DNA from 2 places in the Nocardioides sp. NPDC054178 genome. Region 1 is predicted to be linked to the other one. Evidence: riboswitches for the same ligand, from Rfam matches in the RefSeq annotation. Region 1 holds a riboswitch; the other holds the start of a gene.

Region 1 (10,218 bases):
CGGGGTCAGCCGCATGATCTTGACCGCGACCAGCGGCATCCCGACGGTGCGCATGAAGAGCTCGACCGCGGCGGCCCGCTTGCCCTTCTCCACCAGCTTCTCGACCTGCTGCGCGAGGTCGGCGTCGTTGGGCCGGTGGGAGTCGTCGAGGATGAGCGGAGCCTCGTAGGCCACGATCTTGTCGATCGACAGCCCGGCCCGCGCGGCCTCCAGGGCGAGGAACGCACCCGAGCTCTGACCCAGCAGGTGGGCGTGCCCGCCGGCGGCCTCGATCACCGCTCCCAGGTCGGCGACCTCCTGCTCGACCGCCTCCATGGTGCCGGCGGCAGCGGGTTTGGCGATGTTGCTCTCGCCACGGCCGCGGCGGTCGTAGCGGTAGACGGTGAAGCGGTCCGAGAGCGCGGCGGCGAGCTCCTTCGACGGCCCGAAGTCGCGGTAGCACATCGCGCCGTCGACCAGGACGAGCGCCGGGCCGGTGCCGGTGACGTCGTAGGCGATCGTGGTGCCGTCGGCGGAGGTGGTGGTTGTGGTCATGATGGGTGCTCCTCGAAAGACTCGGTTGATACTGGCGCGTCGGACGAGACCTCGTCGCTTCGACACGCGGCCGCACGTCTTTCCAGAAGCTCTCGTTCCCCGTCGTTGCCGGTCAGCGAGGCCGCCTCGTCGAAAGCCTCCGCCGCCTCGAGGTGCCGCCCGGCACGCTCCAGCAGGTCCCCGCGTACGCCGGCAGGCAGATGCGACCCCGCGAGCGCTCCCTCGGGGAGGGCCGCCAGGATCGACAGCCCGGCGTCGGGACCGAAGGCACGTCCGTGCGCCACCGCACGGTTGACCTCGATGACCGCGCCCGGGGCCCCCGTGGCGAGCAGGTCGTAGAGGCGTGCGATCTCCGCCCAGTCGGTCTCCTCGGCCCGCCGGGCCCGGCCGTGACAGGCGGCGATCATCGCCTGCACCAGATAGCTCCCGCCGGGGGTGCCGGAGGAGGCGAGCGCCGTCGCCCGGTCGACCGCGGCCAGCCCACGTCGCAGCAGCAGCTGGTCCCAGCGGGTCCGGTCCTGGTCCTCGAGCAGCACCGGGTGCCCGTCCGCGTCGGCCCGGGCCGCCAGCCGCGAGCCCTGGATCTCCAGCAGCCCCTGCAGCGCCTGGGCCTCCGGGTCGCCGGGGGCCAGCGCGGCCAGCATCCGGGCCAGCCGCATCGCCTCCAGGCACAGCTCGGGCCGGGTCCACGACGGTCCCGACGTCGCCGCATAGCCCTCGTTGAAGACCAGGTAGATCGTCTGCATCACCTCGCGCAGGCGAGCCGCCCGCTCCTCGCCGGTCGGCAGTTCGAAGGAGGCCCCCACCTCCGCGAGGGTGCGCTTGGCCCGGGATATCCGCTGCCCGACAGCCGACTCCTTGGCGAAGTAGGCCCGGGCGATCTCCGCGGTCGTCAGCCCACCGACGAGCCGCAGCGTCAGCACCGTGCGGGAGTCGGGCGCCAGGACCGGGTGACAGGAGAGGAACATCAGCCGCAGCACGTCGTCCTCGATAGGTCTGAACGCAGTGGCCTCGACCTCGGCAGCCAGGTCAGGCATCTCACCCTCCTCCAGTTCGTGGCCCAGCAGGGCGACCTTGCGGCGCAGCACCTCGTCACGGCGGAACCCGTCGATCGCGCGCCGCTTCGCGATCGACATCAGCCATGCCCCGGGGTTGCGAGGGATACCCTCGCGCGGCCACTGCTCCAGGGCCGCGACGAGGGCATCTTGAGCGAGGTCCTCGGCCAGGTCGAGGTCGTGCGTCATCCGCGCCAGACCGGCGAGGAGACGTACGGACTCGTTGCGCCAGACCGCGACGATCGCGTCTTCGGTGGGCGAGCTCATTCAGCCGGGGTCGGCGGACCGAACAGCGGCCGCATCTCCACGGCCACGTCCTGGCCGGGCCAGAGCTCCTCGTGGAGCTGGATCATCCGGCGGCCGAGCTCGATCGCCTCGTCCTGCGAGCGGACCTCGAAGAGCGAGAACCCGCCCGCGACCTCCTTGGCCTCGGCGAAGGGCCCGTCGACGTGGGTGACCTCGCCGGCGGTCAGCCGGATCTCCACCGCGGGACCGAGCCCGTCGGCGTCGAGCAGGATGCCGTCGGCGTACTGCTGCTTGATCTCGGACTCCACCGCCTCGATCAGCGCGGCCGGGGGCGGCCCGGCGTTCGGGTCCATCTTCACGAACATCATGTAGCGCATCGCGTCTCTCCTCTGAGGTGCTGTCGCGCCGCCTGGTGCAGCGCGCTCACACGTACGCGTCGCACTGATCCTGCCGGTTTCGACATCACCCGGCCAGAAACTTTTCCGGAAGACCGCTGAACCCACGCCGAGTCGGCTCGTCATAACGAGCCGACTCGGCGTCCGAAGCGCCGTCGGCCAGCTACTCCCTAGGACGCCTTCGACTTCTTCGTCTTCTTCTCCTCGGCCTCCTCGGGGACCTCCTCGCCGCGCGACTTCTTGGCCGCGGCGACCGAGCGCTGCAGGGCGGCGAGCAGGTCGACGACCTCGCCGGAGGTCTTGGTGGAGGTGGGGGTCCGCTCGACCTCGCCACCCTCGATCTTGGCCTTCACCATCTCCTCGACGGCACTGGCGTAGTCGTCGGAGAACTCCTCGGGGTGGAAGTCGCCCGCGAGCGTCTCGACGAGCATGTTGGCCATCTTGATCTCGGAGTCCTTGATCTCGCCGGCCTCGACCTTGAAGTCGGGCACCCGGATCTCGTCGGGCCACATCATCGTCTGCAGCACGATCACGTCACCGTTGTCGGTCGGCCGCACCCGCAGCGCCGCGATCGTGGTGCGCTGGCGCAGCGCGACGGTCACCAGTGCGACCCGGTCGGCGTCGAGCAGGGCCTGGCGCAGCAGCGCGTACGGCTTGACCCCGGTGTTCTCCGGCTCCAGGTAGTAGCTCTTCTCGAAGAGCATCGGGTCGATCTGGTCGCTCGGCACGAACTTCTCCACCGCGATCTCGCGGGAGGAGGTGGTCGGCAGGTTGGCGAAGTCGTCGTCGGTGAGCACGACCATCTCGCCGTCCTCGGTCTCATAGCCCTTCGCGATCTCGGAGTAGGGCACCTCCTCGCCGTCGATCGAGCAGATCCGCTGGTAGCGGATCCGGCCCCCGTCGGCCTGGTGCACCTGACGGAACGAGACGTCGTGCGACTCCGTCGCCGAGTAGAGCTTCACAGGCACGCTGACCAGCCCGAACGAGACCGCGCCCTTCCAGATCGCACGCATCGTGAATCCCCTCATCAAAATGGCATCTGATAAGCCAGTATCTGCCGGTATCCGAATTTGGGGAAGATCATTCCCCCGCACGACCTCGATGAGACGGCGGCGCGATCGGGCCGGATCTGCGCGGCGTGAGGCCTCCGCCGGGGCAAGATGGAGGCATGCGTCCCATGCTGGCCACCCCCGGCGCCCACGTGCCACCGGGGGAGGAGTGGGTGCACGAGGTCAAGTGGGACGGGATCCGGCTCGTCGGAGAGTCCGAGCCAGGACGTACGCAGACCCGGCTCGCCACGCGCAACGGCAACGACGCCACCCCGGCCTGGCCTGAGATCGCGACGGGCCCGGAACGCGACATCGTCGTGGACGGCGAGGTGATCGCGCTCAACGACGCCGGGCTGCCCGACTTCCGGGTGCTCATGGACCGGATGCACAACCGCGACGCCCGCCGGGCGGCACGGTTCGCGGAGCGGATCCCGGCGACGTACATGGTCTTCGATCTCCTCCGTCTCGACGGCCGGCTGCTCATCGAGGAGCCGTGGACCGCGCGCCGCCAGCTCCTCGAGGACCTCTTCGAGAGCGGGGAGCTGTCGAGCTGGCAGGTGCCGCCGACGTACGACGACGGCCGGATGCTCCACGAGGTGACGCGGGCGCAGGGGCTGGAGGGGATCGTGTCCAAGCGGCGGAGCAGCCGCTACCGGCCCGGCGAACGCAGCAAGGACTGGGTGAAGCTGGCCCACCGCTACCGGGCCTCCCTGGTGGTCGGCGGCTGGCGGCCCGAGGTGGGCACCGAGGGCGGCACCGAACGTCTCGGCGCCCTGCTCGTCGGGCAGCCGACGCCCGAGGGTCTGATCTACCGCGGGCGGGTCGGCAGCGGCATCACCGGCAAGCGCGCCCAGCGGCTCGGGGAGCTGCTCCGCGAGACCGGCCACAGCCCCTTCGCCGGCCCCGACGTCGACCCCGACGGCGGAGTGCCGTCGATCGACGCCCGGGGCACCCACTGGGTCGAGCCGCTCCTCGTCGTCGAGGTGGAGACCCACGGCAGCGCCGTCGCGGCGTCGAGCTACAAGGGCCGGCTGCGGCAGCCGAGCTTCATCGGGATCAGGGACGACGTCTCACCGGAGGATCTGTGATGGTCGAACGAGAAGAGGTACGCGTCGAGGTCGACGGGCGCGTCCTGACCCTGACCAGTCTCAGCAAGGTGCTCTATCCACGCACCGGCATGACGAAGGGGGAGGTGCTCAACTACTACGCCCAGGTCGCCTCGGCGCTCCTTCCCCAGCTCGCGGACCGTGCGGTGACGAGGATCCGTTGGCCGCACGGCGTCGGCGACATGTCGTTCTTTGAGAAGAACGCCCCGGCCGGCACCCCGAGCTGGGTCCGCACCGTCACCGTCCCGACAACGGGTTCGCGAACCGCCGACCACAAAGAGGGAACACTCACCTTTCCGATCCTCGACAGCCTCGCCGCTCTCACCTGGGCCGCGAACCTCTCCGCGCTGGAGCTGCACGTCCACCAGTGGACGGTCGGCGCCGACGGCACTCCGGCCGGGGCCGACCGGATCGTGATCGACCTCGACCCGGGCGAGCCGGCCGGTCTGCAGGAGTGCTGCGAGGTGGCGCTGCTCGTGCGCGAGGCGCTCGGCGCCCGAGATCTCTCCGCGACCCCGGTGCTGAGCGGAAGCAAGGGCCTGCACCTGTACGCCGCCCTGCCGGAGCCCGTCGAGCCGGACGTCGCCACGGCGCTGGCCAAGGAGGTCGCCGAGGAGCTCCAGAAGGCCCACCCGCGCAAGGTCACCGCGACGATGACCAAAAGTCGCAGGTCAGGCAAGGTTTTCCTGGACTGGTCGCAGAACTCGGGGTCGAAGACGACGATCTGCCCGTACTCGCTGCGGGGCAAGGAGATCCCGACGGTCGCGGCCCCGGTCACCTGGGACGAGGTCACCGAAGGGGCCGAGGATCCGCTCGGCATCGATCAGCTGGGACCTAACAATGTGATCACGCGCTTATCTGAAAGGGGGGATCTCTTCACAAGCCCTACGGGGCTGTAACTATTGTTCTCTTCATGTCGAACTCCGTGCTTGTCGTAGAAGACCAAGAGGACATCGCTGCTCCCCTGGTGCGCACGCTCCAGCGTGAGGGCTATGACGTCACCTGGGTCGACTCCGGCAAGAAGGCGCTGGAGCTGCTGGCGCCTCCCTACGACGCCGAGCTGGTGCTGCTCGACCTCGGCCTTCCGGACATGGACGGCCTCGAGGTCTGCAAGGCCGCCCGTGACAACGGCTACGAGGGCGGGATCATGATCCTCACCGCCCGTGACGCCGAGATCGACCTGGTGGTCGGTCTCGACGCCGGTGCCGACGACTACCTGGCCAAGCCGTTCGCGCTGGCCGTCCTCCAGGCGCGGGTCCGCGCCCTCCTGCGCCGCTCGGGTCCGGTCGAGCCCGGCGCCGACGACGACGCTCTGCGCATCGACGTGGCTGCCCACCGGGTCTACGCCGGCGAGCGCGAGGTGACCCTGACCGGCAAGGAGTTCGCGCTCCTGGCCGTCCTGGCCGCCTCCCGCGACAAGGTCGTCTCCCGTGACCGGCTGATGGCCGAGGTCTGGGACGAGAACTGGTACGGCTCGACCAAGACGCTCGACGTCACCGTCGGACGCCTGCGCCAGAAGCTCGAGGCGGCCGGTGTCCAGGAGAAGGTCGTCGCGGTCCGCGGCGTCGGTTTCCGTCTCGAAGCAGCGGAGTAAACGCAAGTCCGACACGGCGTCATATGCGGGTTCAACGCGTGAGATGACTCACAAACGACGGCAAAAACACGCGTAACCACGCGGAATGTGCTCGAGGAGCGAGCATGCGGGATTGGATCCGTCCCAGATCGCGTGTCACCTTGGTTGAGCCGTGCAGAACGCACGACCGGCCCCGGTACACGCCGAATCCTGTCCCTCCGGAAGCCGGCCCCTACGACTGAACCCCCATCACCCTCACATTCAGCAGTACGTATGGGACAGGAGCGGGGGACCCAAGTTCCACGCGACTAACTCGGACGGTCGCTTGGGGTGAAGCCATCGCACGATGGCCGGGCAACCTTCTAGCCCGAACCCGACAGCTCACCTCGCAGGCGTGGGAAGGAACTCACGCATGTCCAAGTCCGTATCTCCTCCTGCCCATCGAGGCACGCCGCGCCCGCTCCGGTCGCCGAACGCCTCGATCGCCCGGACGATCGCAGGATCCATCAGCGGCCACAGCAAGCTCATCGGCCGCATCACCCTTGCCAGCGGCATCGCCGCCGGCGCCCTGGTGGCGGTGCCCGCCGCCAACGCAGCAGCCCCCGTCTCCCACGACACGACCACCGTCGAGTCCACCGTCGAGGCGGCCAAGGTGGTGGAGGCTCCGACCCTGGAGGCCTCGGCCACCCCCACGGCGATGCTCACCGACATCAAGCAGCTCGAGAGGGCTGTCGAGGTGCAGGAGCGCAAGGCCGAGGCAGCCCGCAAGGCGGCCGAGGCGAAGCGCAAGGCGGCGATCGCCGCCAAGAAGGCCGCCGAGGCGAAGAAGAAGGCCGAGGCCGAGGCGAAGGCCTTCGCCGCGAGCCGGGAGGGCAAGATCGAGCGCGCGATCAGCGTCGCCTCGGAGCAGATCGGCGACCCGTACGTCTGGGGTGCCACCGGTCCCAGCTCGTTCGACTGCTCCGGCCTGACGCAGTACGCCTTCAGCGCCGCCGGCATCGAGCTTCCCCGGGTCTCCCGGGACCAGGCCGCTGCCCTGCCGACGGTCCCGAACGACCAGATCCAGCGCGGCGACCTGATGTTCTGGGGGAGCCCCGTCTACCACGTCGGCATCTTCCTGCGGTGGGAGAATGGTCAGGCGATCATGCTGCACGCCCCCAAGCCGGGCGCGTCCGTTCGTGAAGAGGCCGCCTGGGACGGCTGGTTCGCCGGTTCGACCCACCAGGCCTGAGGTTCTCGGGGTCCTCACCCCACATATCCCCCTGGCGCTCGCCCTCCGGTCCCCGTACCGGAGGGCGAGCGCATAACTCGGGGAGGAGGAGTGGGTCGGCGAATCGGGTGCGGCACCAGGCGTCAAGTAACCTGTAAGACGTGGCAGGCCCCGAATTCGACACCGAGATCAAGCAGCTCCAGGCAACGATGCAGACCATCGGCCAGGTGCTGGACCTGGACGCGATGCGCAAGGAGATCGCCGACCTCGGCGAGCAGGTCGCCGCGCCCGACCTCTGGGACGATCAGGACAACGCCACCCGCGTCACCGGACGTCTCTCCCTGCTGCAGGGAGAGCTCAACAAGTTCACCGAGCTCGCCACCCGCATCGAGGACCTCGGCCTGATGGTCGAGATGGCTCAGGAGGAGGGCGACGCCGACACGCTCGCCGAGTCCGAGGCCGAGCTCGGCCGGGTCAAGAAGGCCGTCGAGAGCCTGGAGATCCGCACCCTGCTCTCGGGGGAGTACGACTCCCGCGAGGCCCTGGTCACGATCCGCTCCGGCGCCGGTGGCGTCGACGCCGCCGACTTCGCCGAGATGCTGATGCGGATGTACGTCCGCTGGGCCGAGCGCAACAAGTACCCCGTGGAGGTCTTCGACACCTCCTACGCCGAGGAGGCCGGGCTCAAGTCCGCCACCTTCGCGATCCACGCCCCCTACGCCTACGGCACCCTCTCCGTCGAGGCCGGCACCCACCGCCTGGTGCGGATCAGCCCCTTCGACAACCAGGGTCGTCGGCAGACCTCCTTCGCCGCGGTCGAGGTCGTGCCCGTGCTGGAGCAGACCGACGAGATCGAGCTCGACGAGAACGACATCAAGGTCGACGTCTACCGCTCCTCGGGCCCCGGCGGCCAGTCGGTCAACACCACCGACTCGGCGGTGCGGCTGACCCACATCCCCACCGGCACCGTGGTCTCCTGCCAGAACGAGAAGTCGCAGCTGCAGAACAAGGCCGCCGCGATGATCGTCCTCAAGGCCAAGCTGCTCGCGCTGAAGAAGGCCGAGGAGGAGGCGCACCTCAAGGAGCTCAAGGGCGACGTCGCCGCATCCTGGGGCGACCAGATGCGCAACTACGTCCTCAACCCCTACCAGATCGTCAAGGATCTGCGTACGTCCTACGAGACCGGCAACCCCCAGGCGGTCTTCGACGGGGACATCGACGGGTTCCTCGAGGCCGGCATCCGGTGGCGCCGCGGCGCCGAGAAGGCCGACCAGAACTGACCTGATGGTTGCGCTGACGCGCACCAGGCTTCCACTCCCGGGCCGCGGGGCGGCGTACGTCTATGACGCCTGCGGCCCCGAGGACGGGGTGCCGATGGTGCTGTTGCACGAGCTCGGAGGCAGTGCGAAGAGGTGGCAGGGGGTGGTGCCGCCGTTCGCGGTCGGGCACCGGGTCCATGCCTTCGACCTGCGTGGTCACGGGGACTCGGACTGGGCCTCGGAGTACTCCCACCGGCTCATCGCCGACGACGTCATCGTCGCGATGGACGCGCTCGGGATCTCGGGTGCCGTGGTCGTCGGCCACTCGACCGGCGGCAACGTCGCCCTCCTGGTCGCGATGCACCGACCCGACCTGGTCTCCCGGCTCGTCATCGAGGACGTCGTGCCGCCCGCGCCGCGCGAGCGCCGGTCGCCCGGGCGCGCGGCCAGGCCGACGCCCCACGACTGGGAGTGCATCGCGTCCCTGCTGGTCGAGGCGACGACGTATGACGCCTGGATGTGGGCGCAGCTCGAGCTGCTGCCCATGCCGACGCTGATCGTGGCCGGTGGCGGCAACAGCCACATCCCGCTCGCGGACCTCGAGAAGGTCGCCCGGCGGATCCCGAAGGCCGATCTCGTCCACTTCGACGTGGGTCACTTCGTGCATCGCAACCAGCCTGCCGAGTTCGCCGACACCGTCCTGGCCTGGCTCGCGTCGCGGGCTGGAGGCGACGAGCCCCGCGTCGCGGGTGGGGTCCCCATCCCTAAGGACCCCACCCGCTCTCGCCAGCCGGCTCTGCTCTGACTCAGTGCCCGCGGCGGCGCACGCCGCCCGGTGAGGTGCCTACCCGGCCCGAGCGACTAAGTCGATTAAAGCACTCGACTTTGGGTCGATGCAAACGACGCGCCGGTTTCGCAGGCCCGATCGGCGCGGGCAGGAGTCAGGCGGCGGCCGCGGTGAGGGTGACCAGGCACCAGCGGGAGGCGCGCTTCTGCAGCGTCGCGGTCGGCTCGCCGGCCTTGCCGGTGAGCTCGCAGGAGAGCCAGGCGTCGCCGAAGAGGCCGCGGTAGACCACCTTCGGCTGCTTCTTCGCGTCGGTGCAGGTGAGGGTCACCGACGGCTTTCCGTACGCCGGTGTGGAGGCGGCCTTGCAGCCCTTGGGCACGCTCTTGGTCATCTGCGTGGCCCAGTCCAGGGTCACCGGCGGGGCGAAGACCCAGGCTCGCGCCGAGGTGGCCGAGCCCTCCGGGCCGGTCCAGATGCAGCCGTACTCCTGGGCGACGTCGCTGACCTGGCTCGAGATGGCGGTCTGGTCGCCGTCGCCGTAGGCCTTCTTCTCGGTGGCCGCGCCGCCGAGGGCCTCGGTCGCGTCCTCGGTCGGGACCCGGTCGCAGAACGCGCCGCGGCGTACGTGCATCGTGGTGGTGTCAGCGGTGCTGAGGTCGCCCTTCACCTCGGGGACCTCGGGCTCGTCGTCTTTCAGGGTGAGCACGCCGACCCCGACCGCGATCGCGGTGAGGACCACGGCACCGATGAGAATCCGGACTGCAGAGCGCACGCCGTCAGAGTACAGGGGCAGGTATCTCAGAGCCGAAGTGTTGAGCCCACCCACCGTTGCACTACCCTCGGTGCGGTGATCCGCTTCGAGAAGGTCAGCAAGGCCTACCCAGGGCAGGCGCGCCCCGCCCTCAACAGCCTTTCGATCGACATCCAGAAGGGGGAGTTCGTCTTCCTCGTGGGCCAGTCCGGCTCGGGGAAGTCGACGGCGCTCAAGCTGATGCTGCGCGAGC
Region 2 (10,218 bases), on a different contig from region 1:
CAGGACCGTCGTGCCTCGGCCAGCACGACCCGCTCGGGGGTCAGCACGATGCGTACGGAGGCCTCGGGGCCCGACAGCAGGGCACGGACCTCCGCGAGCTCGTCGTGGAGCCGGACCAGGGCGTCGAAGACGGAGTCGCCGGGCATCGGCACCCCGGCGGCCTTGGTCAGCACCGGCTTGAGCGCCCTCACCATCGAGCGCTGCATCGGGAGGATGCGCTCCAGATACCAGCCGAGGGCCTCGGGCAGGGCGAGCAGCCGCAGCGTCTCGGCGGTCGGGGCGCAGTCGACCACGATCGTGTCCCACTCGCCTGAGACCGCCGTCCGGCGAAGCTCCAGGAGGGCGAAGACCTCCTCGGCACCGGGGATGATGGTCAGCTCCTCGGCCGCGATCCGGTCCACCCCGATGGTGTCCAGGACGCTCAGCAGATAGCCCTGCACCTCCGCCCACGACTCCTCGAAGCGGCGCTGGGCGTCGACGTGCTGGACATAGAGGTTTTCGGCGACCTGGACGGGCTCGGAGCCGAGCGCGCCGTGCTCACCGGAGACGCCGAACGCGTCTCCCAGCGAGTGGGCGGCGTCGGTGGAGAGGACCAGGGTGCGCAGGCCGCGGGCCGCGGACAGCGCCGCGGTGCCGGCCGAGACGGTCGACTTGCCGACGCCGCCCTTGCCGGTGAAGAGAAGAATTCTCACGAAGGCGTGCCCTGCTTCTCGACTCTCTGCTTGAGGCCTCGCAGGGCGGTGTCGATCAGGACCTTCTCGCCCTTGCGCTTGAGCATGCCGATCAGCGGGATGCTCAGGTCGAGCGCGAGCCGGTAGGTGACCTCGGTGCGCCCGCCGAGGTCGCGCAGCACGTAGGCGCCGTCCATCGAGCGCAGCAGGTTGCCCTTGACCAGGGACCAGGTCACCTGGCGGTCGTCGTCCCAGTCGTAGGCCAGGGTGTACTCGTCCTTGATCGGCGCGACGTCCAGCACGAACCGGACCTGTTCGGCACGCCCGTCGACGCCGGTCTCGACGACGCTGACCTCCTGCATGCCCTTGGCCCAGGCCGGATAGGACTTGAAGTCCGCGATCACCGCCATCACTGCCGAGGGCGCGGCCTCGATCACGATCGTCGAGGTGGTCTGATCGGCCATCGGTGGTGTCCTCACTCCCTGACTTGCTAGGTGCCATGGAGCGTACCGGATAGCATCCCGGTGAAATGGTCGGGCTGTGACGGGGGTAACCTCCGGTTCGTACCCACCTACCATCAGTATGCGGAGGCCCTTGTGCGCGAGTTCTCCACGCCCGCGACGTACGTTGTTCCCCCCACCGGCAGTCTGAGCGACGATGTCGTCCGCAACGCCGCCGAGGCGCCCGATGCCGCCGTCCTCAGCCGGCCCGGCGCGGACGGCTCCTGGGTCGACGTGACGTCGTCCGAGTTCCTCGCTGAGGTCTCGGCGGTCGCCAAGGGACTGATCGCGGCGGGTGTCGGCGCTGGAGACCGGGTCGCGCTGCTCTCGAAGACGCGCTATGAGTGGACGCTGATCGACTACGCGATCTGGTTCGCGGGCGCGACGACGGTGCCGATCTACGAGACCTCCTCGGCCGAGCAGATCGAGTGGATCCTCCAGGACTCCGCCGCCGTGGCGATCATCGCCGAGGACGCCGGCCACATGAGCCGGATCAGCGAGGTCCGCGCGTCCTGCGCCGCGCTCAACAGCGTGTGGTCGCTCAACGACAACGCCGTCGACCTGCTGGTCAAGCTCGGCGCCGACATCACCGACGAGCAGCTCGAGGCCCGCCGCAGCGCGGTCACCCCCGACGACGCCGCGACGCTGATCTACACCTCCGGCACCACCGGCCGCCCGAAGGGCTGCGTGCTGACCCACGGCAACTTCATGTTCGAGCTCGGTGTCGTCGTCGACTCGCTCGACGGCCTGTTCAACATCGAGGGCCGCAGCACGCTGCTGTTCCTGCCGCTCGCGCACGTCTTCGCGCGGATCATCCAGATCGGCTGCATCACGTCCCGCACCCGCCTGGGCCACACCCCCGACATCAAGAACCTCGTCGCCGACCTCGGCACCTTCCGGCCGACCTTCGTGCTGGCCGTGCCGCGAGTCTTCGAGAAGGTCTACAACACCGCCTCGCAGAAGGCCGTGGCCGACGGCAAGGGCCGCATCTTCGACCTGGCCACCGAGGTCGCCATCGAATACTCCCGGGCCACCGAGACGGGCAAGGCGCCGTTCCTGCTCGCCGCCAAGCACAAGCTGTTCTCCAAGCTCGTCTACGGCAAGCTGCTCGCCGCGCTCGGCGGCAACTGCTCCTACGCGATCTCCGGCGGGGCGCCGCTCGGCGACCGCCTGGGCCACTTCTACCGGGGCATCGGCGTCACCGTCCTGGAGGGCTACGGCCTCACCGAGACGACCGGCGCGCTCACCGTCAACCTGCCCGAGGCGTTCAAGATCGGCACCGTCGGCCGGCCGATCCCCGGCACCTCGGTGCGGGTCGCCGACGACGGCGAGCTGCTCTTCAAGGGCGGCCAGGTGCTGAAGGAGTACTGGCAGAACCCCACCGCCACCGCCGAGGCCAAGACGGAGGACGGCTGGTTCCACTCCGGCGACCTCGGCGAGGTCGACGACGAGGGCTTCGTCAAGATCACCGGCCGCAAGAAGGAGATCCTGGTCACCGCCGGCGGCAAGAACGTCGCCCCGGCCGTCCTCGAGGACCGCCTGCGCGCCCACGTGCTCGTCGACCAGTGCATCGTCGTCGGCGACGGTCAGCCGTTCATCGGCGCGATCGTCACCATCGACCCCGAGGCGCTGCCCACCTGGGCCGAGGCCAACGGCAAGTCCGGCAACATCGAGGACCTCGTCGACGACGAGGACCTGCGCGCCGTGGTCCAGAGCGCCGTCGACGACGCCAACAAGGCGGTCTCGAAGGCCGAGTCGATCCGCAAGTTCGTGATCATCCCCGACTCCTGGACCGAGGAGGGTGGCCAGCTCACCCCCAGCCTCAAGCTCAAGCGCAACGTGGTCATGCGTGAGTTCTCGCACGAGGTCGACGCGCTGTACAGCAAGTAGAACTCAGGACGCCGAGTCGGCTCGTCCTGACCGAAATCTCTGCCGAGTCGGCTCGTTATGACGAGCCGACTCGGCGAGGATTCTCGTCAGGACAAGCCGACTCGGCCTTCTTTTCTCAGTCGAGAACGCGGTGAGCGATCGCGATCCGCTGCAACGTCGTCGGGTGGGAGCCGAACCACCACTGCGACCAAGCCTGCGGCGACGGGTCAGACAGACCCCGTACGCCGAGGTCGTGCTGCAGCCGGATGAACGACTCCAGGTCGCCGGTGGCATGGAGCGCGTCGACATCCGCACGAGCCTCGACGTGCCGGCTGAGGCCGTTCTGGATCGGCATCGCCAGCACGCTCGCCAGCGCGAAGACCGCCATCAGCATCGGGACGGCCTCGGGGGTGGCGTACTCGTCCTCGCGGCGGTAGGACAGCAGCAGGCCCAGCAGACCGACCCCGGCGACCGCGCCGGCGGCGCCGATCACGGTGCCGACCAGGACGTCGTCGTGCTTGGCGTGGGCGAGCTCGTGGGCCACGACGGAGAGCACCGCACCGCGCGCGGCCGCGCCCCGCTGGGAGTCGACCAGGTTGTCGTAGAGGACGACCCGGCGGGTGGAGCCGAAGCCGGTGACGTAGGCGTTGAGCGAGGTCGTACGCCGGGAGGCGTCGACCACCAGGACGTCGTCGAGCTCGACCCCCTCACGCTCGGCGATCGCCATCACCTCGGTGCGGAACTGGCCGCGCGGCAGCGGCTCGAAGTCGTTGAACAGCGGCTCGATGACCACCGGGTAGACGAACGAGCCGACGACCACCAGGGCCGCGACCAGGGCGGCGGCGACGGCCGGCCACCAGCGCCGGCCGAGACGGATGCAGGCGAAGAGGGCGAGCAGCGCCGCCGAGGTGGTCACGATGCCGACGGCCTGGTTCAGCAGCGAGTCGCCCAGCCAGGGGCCCCATGCCTGCCGGGAGAGCCCGTAGCGCATCTGCAGGCGGTGGATCGCCACCCCGAACGGCAGCGTCGCGACCCAGCCGACGAGCGTGACCACGGCGACCGCGAGCACCACCCGGAGCAGCCACGGCCCGCGCAGCCGCGCGACCAGGCGCCGACCCAGCGGGGTGAACCCGAGCACACAGGCGACCACCAGCGAGACGACGAGCGAGGCGCGGCTGATCCAGCGAGCGGTGCCGGAGTAGGCCAGCATCCGCTCGAGCTCCTCGGGGGTGAACACCTCGCGCTCGTCGGGCAGGTCCAGCGCGCCGCCCGGGTAGGGGTGCCACGGGATCAGCGCCCAGGCGAGCACCACGAACGCGACCGCCCCGAGAAGGAGAACCACCCAGGACACGCGTCGTGTTGTGACCACTTCTGCCCCCGTCATCGAGCCGATTCTGACAGACGGGTCCGCCAGCGGTCGGTCAGCTCGTCCTCCCCGAAGCCGAAGCCGGCCTGCAGCGCCTTCTCCAGACCGATGCCGCGCCCGGTCTCCTCGTAGAGGTCGACCAGCGCCTGCTCGCCGCCGGCCTCGGCGAGCACCTCGCAGGCGAGCCAGGCGGCTTCGTACTCGGCGCCGAAGTGCTCCGAGCGGGTGTTGAACTCGGCCTTGCCCGGCAGGTGGTCGGGGGCGCCGTTCTCGCGGACCTGGGCGAGGATCTGGCCGGCGGTCTTGGACAGCGGCAGCTCGGTGTCGCGGAGCGCGACGTAGTCGGCGAAGCCCTCGACCAGCCACATCGGCCGTCGGGTGTTGGTCGCGGCATCGGTGGCCGCGTGGGTGGCCTCATGGGTGATGACGACCTGGGCGCCAGGGGCGTCGAGGCCGCCGATGACGCCCTGGTTGACCCAGACGTGCAGCGGGGTGCCCACCTTCGTGGACCCGTCCACGGTCGCGGTCACCGCGGCGACGGCGGCGTAGGTCCCCCGCTGCGTGCCGAGCGCGGCGTCGAGCCCGGCCGCAGGCACCTCGAGGACCAGTCGCGGGTCCTTCCAGGGGATCACCTTGCGGACCCCGGCGACCGCGGTGGTGGCCAGCTCCGCGTAGCGGTCGGCGACCTCGGCGGAGGCCTGGACGACCACGAGGGTCGAGCCGGTGCGACGCACCTCGACCGGTCCGCTGAGCCACAGCGGCATCCGGGTCCCCTGGGCCGCCGAGAACCCGGTGATCGCACCCTCGGCATCGAAGCCGACCTTCAGCTCCTCGGTCAGCACCGGGTCGCCAGGAGTACGCCACGACATCTCGACGTCGGCCGTCCAGGCGCCGTCCGGCTCCACGTTGCCCGACTCCGCGACGTACCTCGCGGTGACGTCCTCGATGCCGATGGCGTGCGCGTTGCTCACCGCCACTGCGGCGGCGTCCTCGCCGTCGGGCTCCGCCCCGTCACGTACGTCCTCGACCAGCGCCTGCAGCGAGGCCCGTGCGCCTTCCGTGTCGGCGCGCACGACCGGCGCGGTGGTCGGGGTCGGCGCGACGTACTCGCCACCGCCGGTCAGCCGCCAGCCGACGAACCCGGCGAGCAGCATCACCAGCACCAGCCCGGCCCCGATGATGGCGGGGTGAGCCCGGAGGCGGGAAAGAAGAGAGCCGACCGTTCGCACCTGCGAACGATCGGCCTCTTCGGGGTGTTCGGTCAACTCAGCCCGGGCGGACGGCGCCCGTGTAGGGCATCTCGTCCATCGGGGAGACCTTCACACCGGTGCTCGGGTTGGAGGCGTGCACGATCATGCCGTTGCCGATGTAGATGCCGACGTGGCTGATCGGGCTGTAGTAGAAGACCAGGTCGCCGGGGGCGAGCTGGTCACGCGAGACCTGGGGTCCGCTGCTGTACTGCGCCGAGGAGGAGTGCGGGAGCGAGACGCCGGCCTGGCCCCAGGCGCCCATGGTGAGGCCGGAGCAGTCCCACGACTCGGTGCCGGTGGCGCCGTAGACGTAGGAGTCGCCGACCTGGGCGAGGGCGTAGTCGACGGCCACCTTGGCGCGGCCCGAGGGCGGCGGCAGGTTGGAGGGGATGCTGGTGTCGGTGGACTGGAACTCCTCCAGCTCATCGGCCTCCAGCTCGTCGAGCTCGGCCTGGGCCGCCTCGTACTTCTTGTCGATCTCGCTCTTCTTCTGCTGCATGGTCGTCTTGACCTTGGCCACCTGGGACTTGGCGTCCTCGGTGGCCTCGCGGCGCACCTGGAGAGCCTCCGCCTCGGTGTTGTACCGAGCCAGCAGGTCGGCCTGCAGGGCGTTGTAGGACGAGACGGTGGAGAGACCGGCGAGGAACTCCTGCGGGTCCTCGGAGGTGATCACCTGGCCGACGGCAGAGACGTCGGAGCCCTCGAACTGCCGCAGCACGGAGTCACGGAGCTCGGCGCGGATCTTGTCGAGCTCCTTGCTCTGACGCTTCTCGTCGGCGTTGAGGTCCTCGAGCTGGTCCTTGAGGTCCTGGAGCCGAAGCTTGGCGTTGCTGTAGTCCTCGTTGGCTGCCTCGGCCTGGGTGTAGAGCTTGTCGACCTTCTTGCGAACGTCGTCGATGTCGGGCTCTGCCTGGGCGGGGGTCGCTGCGGGAATGATCCCGGCGACTCCGATGGCGGCGATGCCGGCTGCTCCGGCAATGAGTCGCTTCCGGTCGCGTGTCACGAGCGGACGGTCTCCTTGTGTGTAGTCGTAGACGCCTACCGGGTGAGCTGACGGGTTCAGGCACGACCTGCCTTACCACCGCTCCTCGATCTGGTCTCCCAGATCGCTCTTGCGGCGGATACACCCCAGATGATCGGTGTGGTTCCCCGGCTCCTGGCCCGCCCCGAAGCGGGCCTGGACTAAGCGCGACACCCGCGTGGGCCGGTTGACCCACTCCCACGAGCGCCAAGTTCCTGCGCACACTAGCCGACGGCATCCCCCACCTGCCAACCACCCACGCCCAAAAGTTCGGCTACATACCTTCCACCATGCGCAGCGGCGGGACCAGGCCACCCTCGGCCAGCACGTCGAGCGCCCGGCGCTCGTCGTCCTCGATGGTCAGCTCCGGGGGCGGCCCCAGAAGCACGGTGACCACGCAGTCGTGGCACGCCAGTCCCCGCACGAGGCAGGTGTCACAGTCGATTCTCGTCGTCATGTGAGTGACGGTCTCACCGAGCACCGACATTTTTGCTTTCGTCCGGTTGCGTCCGGCGTGTCACCACCATCGCAGCACGGTATTCGAGGCGGCGATCGCGGACCGGGTCCCTACACTTGGCACATGGAGGTCTTCGCGTACGCGACGCTCCCCGACACGGTCCGGGGGCGCATCGTCGCGCTCACGGCCGGGGTGCTTCCCGACGTGGTGCGCCTGCCGCCCGCGCTCAAGCGAATCGCCGACTTCGCGCCCGCCCGGCGCGCCAAGGCCGGCGGCGCGATGATCGCCTCGGTGCTCGAGAGCGACGAGGAGGTCCGGGAGAAGGTCGGCAGTCAGCTGCGCCCGGCGTACGTCACCGAGGGCTCCCCCGACGACGTCGTGCTACCCGAGGACCCGACCGAGGCGGCCGCGGTCGTCTGGCTCCTCCGCCCCGACGCCTGGGAGGTCTCGCTCAAGGAGGCCCTCGACCGGCTGGAGGCCGCCGCGGTGCCGGCGGTCGACGCCGAGGTGGCCCGCCTGCGCAGCAAGCTGGCCGCGGCCGAGGACGAGATCCGTGAGGTGCGGGCCGACCGCAAGGCCCGCCTCGACGACCTCAAGGCCGACAACACCCTCCTGCGACGCAAGCTCGGTGAGGCCCGGGCCGCCGCACGCGAGGCCGGCACGGGGCTGGACGAGGCCCTGACCGAGACCCGCGCTGCGCTCGCCCGCGCCGAGGACGAGCTCGCCGCGCGCGACCGCCAACTGCGGCAGCTCCGCAGCCAGATCGACAAGCTCGAGCGCGAGGCCGCCGCCGAGCGGCGTACGTCCAAGACCGACCGGGAGGACGCCTCGCTGCGCGCCCGGTTCCTGCTCGACACGCTGCTCGACGCGGCCGGGGGGCTGCGTCGCGAGCTGGCGCTGCCGCCGGTCACCGGCACTCCGGGTGAGCGGGTGGAGGCCGAGCTGACCTCCGCGGACGCCGCCGCCGGTGCCGGGGTGACCAGCAGCGCCCACCTCGAGCAGTTCCTGGCGATGCCGCGGGTCCGGCTGATCATCGACGGCTACAACGTCTCCAAGGCGCTGTGGCCCGACTCCGCGCTCGATGCCCAGCGGCTGCGGCTGCTGCGGGCGATCGCCCCGATCGCTGCCCGCACCGGCGCCGAGACGACCGTCGTCTTCGACGCCCACTCCGCATCCGTACGTCCCACGGCCGTGCCTCCTCGCGGCGTCAAGGTGCTCTTCTCCCCCGAGGGCGTCATCGCCGACGACGTCATCCGCGACCTCGTCGACGCCGAGCCCTCCGGCCGCGTCATCCTGGTCGCCACCGACGACGCCGAGGTCGTCAAGGACGTACGCCGCGCCGGCGCGCGCACCGTCCCGCTCTCCTCGCTCTCGCCCCTGCTCGGCTGATCCAGCCGGCTTCCTGCGCCGCACCGCCTGATTCGATAGGTTCTCTCGACGTCGAATCATCGGGAGTGGGAGACCAGCGCGTGCGGCACACCCTCAGCGCGATCGCCAGGATGATCCTGTGCGCCGCGGGATTCGTGATGTCCATCTACGGCAGCGTCCAGCTCAACGCGCTCAAGTCGCCGGGATTTCGTGACCTGATGCACGAGTCGAGCTTCTGGATCGCCGCCGTCGGCGGCATGATGACCGCGATCGCGTTCGAGGCGATGCGGCGGGCGCAGGTTCCCGCCGCTCCCCAGGGCCCCGAGCCCGTCACGCCCGTCACACCCGTCACGCCGGTCGAGGTGGTGGCGCCCGACGAGCCCAGACCGGACCAGCGCGACGAGCGACCCGCCGAGCAGGGCGACAAGCTGAGCCTCGTCGAGGTCGTCGGTCTCGCCGCGGGCGGCGTGATCGGGTCCGGCTGGCTCCTGGCCGTACCCGGCCTCCACGAGAGCCTGGGCGAGGCCGCGCTCCTCGGCTGGGCCGCCGGCGGCGTCCTCATGCTCACCATCGCGGTCGTGATGGTCGAGTTCGGCCTCATCTCCCAGCGCACCGGCGGGCTGCTGTTCCACCCGCACGACGCCTTCGGCCCGCTGGTGGTGGTCATCCTCGCGGCCTCCCTGTGGATCTCCTACGCCATCAACCCGGCCGCCCAGGCGGCAGCCGCGGTCAACGGGCTGGCCGAGGTCGTCCCCGCCCTGGCCGGCGAGGACGGGCTCACCCGGACCGGCTCCGCGCTCGCGGTCGCGGTGACCGCCGCGATCATCGCCTTCGTCCTGCTGCCCCGACGGCTCGTCCTGCGCACCAACGCCGCCCTGACGCTGCTCAAGATCGCCATTCCGGTGATCTTCGTGGTGTGCCTGGCGCTCGCGGTCCCCGCGCCGCTCAGCGGCCCCGGACCGGCCGCCGGGCCCACCTCGACCGGCGTGCTGAGCGCGCTGATCACCAGCGGCGTGATCTACGCCTACATCGGCTTCCAGGCGCCCCTGGACGTCACCGGCGAGGTCCGGGGCGGCCGTCGCGAGGTGGCCAGGCGGGTGCGCTGGGCGGTCTACGGCACGGTCGTCGGCTCGTTCCTGCTCTACTCCGCCCTCCAGCTGGTCTACGCCGAGCACATGGCCGCCTCCGGCGCCGAGCACGGCACCTCGTACGCACGCCTGACCGACGCCGCCACCCTGGCCGGGGCGCCCCTGGACTGGCTGGTCGTGCTGGTCCGCCTCGCCGCGATCCTGGCCCCGATCGGGTCGGGCATCGTGTTCACCTACGCCCTCAGCCGCGAGGTCTACGCGCTCAGCGCGGAGAGGTACGTCCCCAGCGGCCTGCACGAGCCGCGGGCCTCCCGGCTGCCCGGCCGCACCGGCGACTCCTTCTGGCTGATCCTGCTGGTGAACCTGGTGCTGGCGCTGGTGGTCCTGGTGGCCGTGGGCGGCGACTGGCAGACCCTGGCGGTGCTCAACACGATCCCGATCCTGATCCTGTACGCCGTCACCTGCGTCGTCCTGGCCGTGCGCGCCGACCTGCTCGGGACGGGGGCCCAGCGGCTCCTCCCGGTCGCGGCGTACGCAGCCTTCGTGGTCATCGCGCTGGTCGTCAACGAGTCCGCGTGGGACCGGGTGTGGAAGGGCGTGGCGGTCATCGGCTGGGGGTCGCTCGTCC

The links. A riboswitch is a leader RNA that binds a small molecule or an ion and turns the genes downstream of it on or off. The one in region 1 is predicted to bind cyclic di-AMP.
Region 2: another riboswitch for cyclic di-AMP. It lies ahead of ACZ6WN_RS28500 (C40 family peptidase); the one in region 1 lies ahead of ACZ6WN_RS20215 (C40 family peptidase).

The regions. Positions count from the first base shown of each region.
Region 1 covers NZ_JBVJKY010000005.1:353,040-363,257, reverse strand. Annotated here, with positions in the region: gene ACZ6WN_RS20250 (alpha/beta fold hydrolase) at 1-534, opposite strand, end outside; gene ACZ6WN_RS20245 (RNA polymerase sigma factor) at 531-1,856, opposite strand; gene ACZ6WN_RS20240 (YciI family protein) at 1,853-2,212, opposite strand; gene ku (non-homologous end joining protein Ku) at 2,401-3,243, opposite strand; gene ACZ6WN_RS20230 (ATP-dependent DNA ligase) at 3,399-4,367, shown strand; gene ligD (non-homologous end-joining DNA ligase) at 4,367-5,284, shown strand; gene ACZ6WN_RS20220 (response regulator transcription factor) at 5,299-5,979, shown strand; cyclic di-AMP (ydaO/yuaA leader) riboswitch at 6,212-6,368, shown strand; gene ACZ6WN_RS20215 (C40 family peptidase) at 6,371-7,189, shown strand; gene prfB (peptide chain release factor 2) at 7,330-8,448, shown strand; gene ACZ6WN_RS20205 (alpha/beta fold hydrolase) at 8,453-9,232, shown strand; gene ACZ6WN_RS20200 (hypothetical protein) at 9,369-9,986, opposite strand; gene ftsE (cell division ATP-binding protein FtsE) at 10,062-10,218, shown strand, end outside.
Region 2 covers NZ_JBVJKY010000011.1:40,343-50,560, reverse strand. Annotated here, with positions in the region: gene ACZ6WN_RS28525 (ArsA family ATPase) at 1-692, opposite strand, end outside; gene ACZ6WN_RS28520 (SRPBCC family protein) at 689-1,135, opposite strand; gene ACZ6WN_RS28515 (AMP-dependent synthetase/ligase) at 1,268-3,061, shown strand; gene ACZ6WN_RS28510 (M48 family metallopeptidase) at 3,177-4,391, opposite strand; gene ACZ6WN_RS28505 (hypothetical protein) at 4,421-5,635, opposite strand; gene ACZ6WN_RS28500 (C40 family peptidase) at 5,673-6,659, opposite strand; cyclic di-AMP (ydaO/yuaA leader) riboswitch at 6,677-6,855, opposite strand; gene ACZ6WN_RS28495 (hypothetical protein) at 6,952-7,134, opposite strand; gene ACZ6WN_RS28490 (NYN domain-containing protein) at 7,258-8,523, shown strand; gene ACZ6WN_RS28485 (APC family permease) at 8,604-10,218, shown strand, end outside.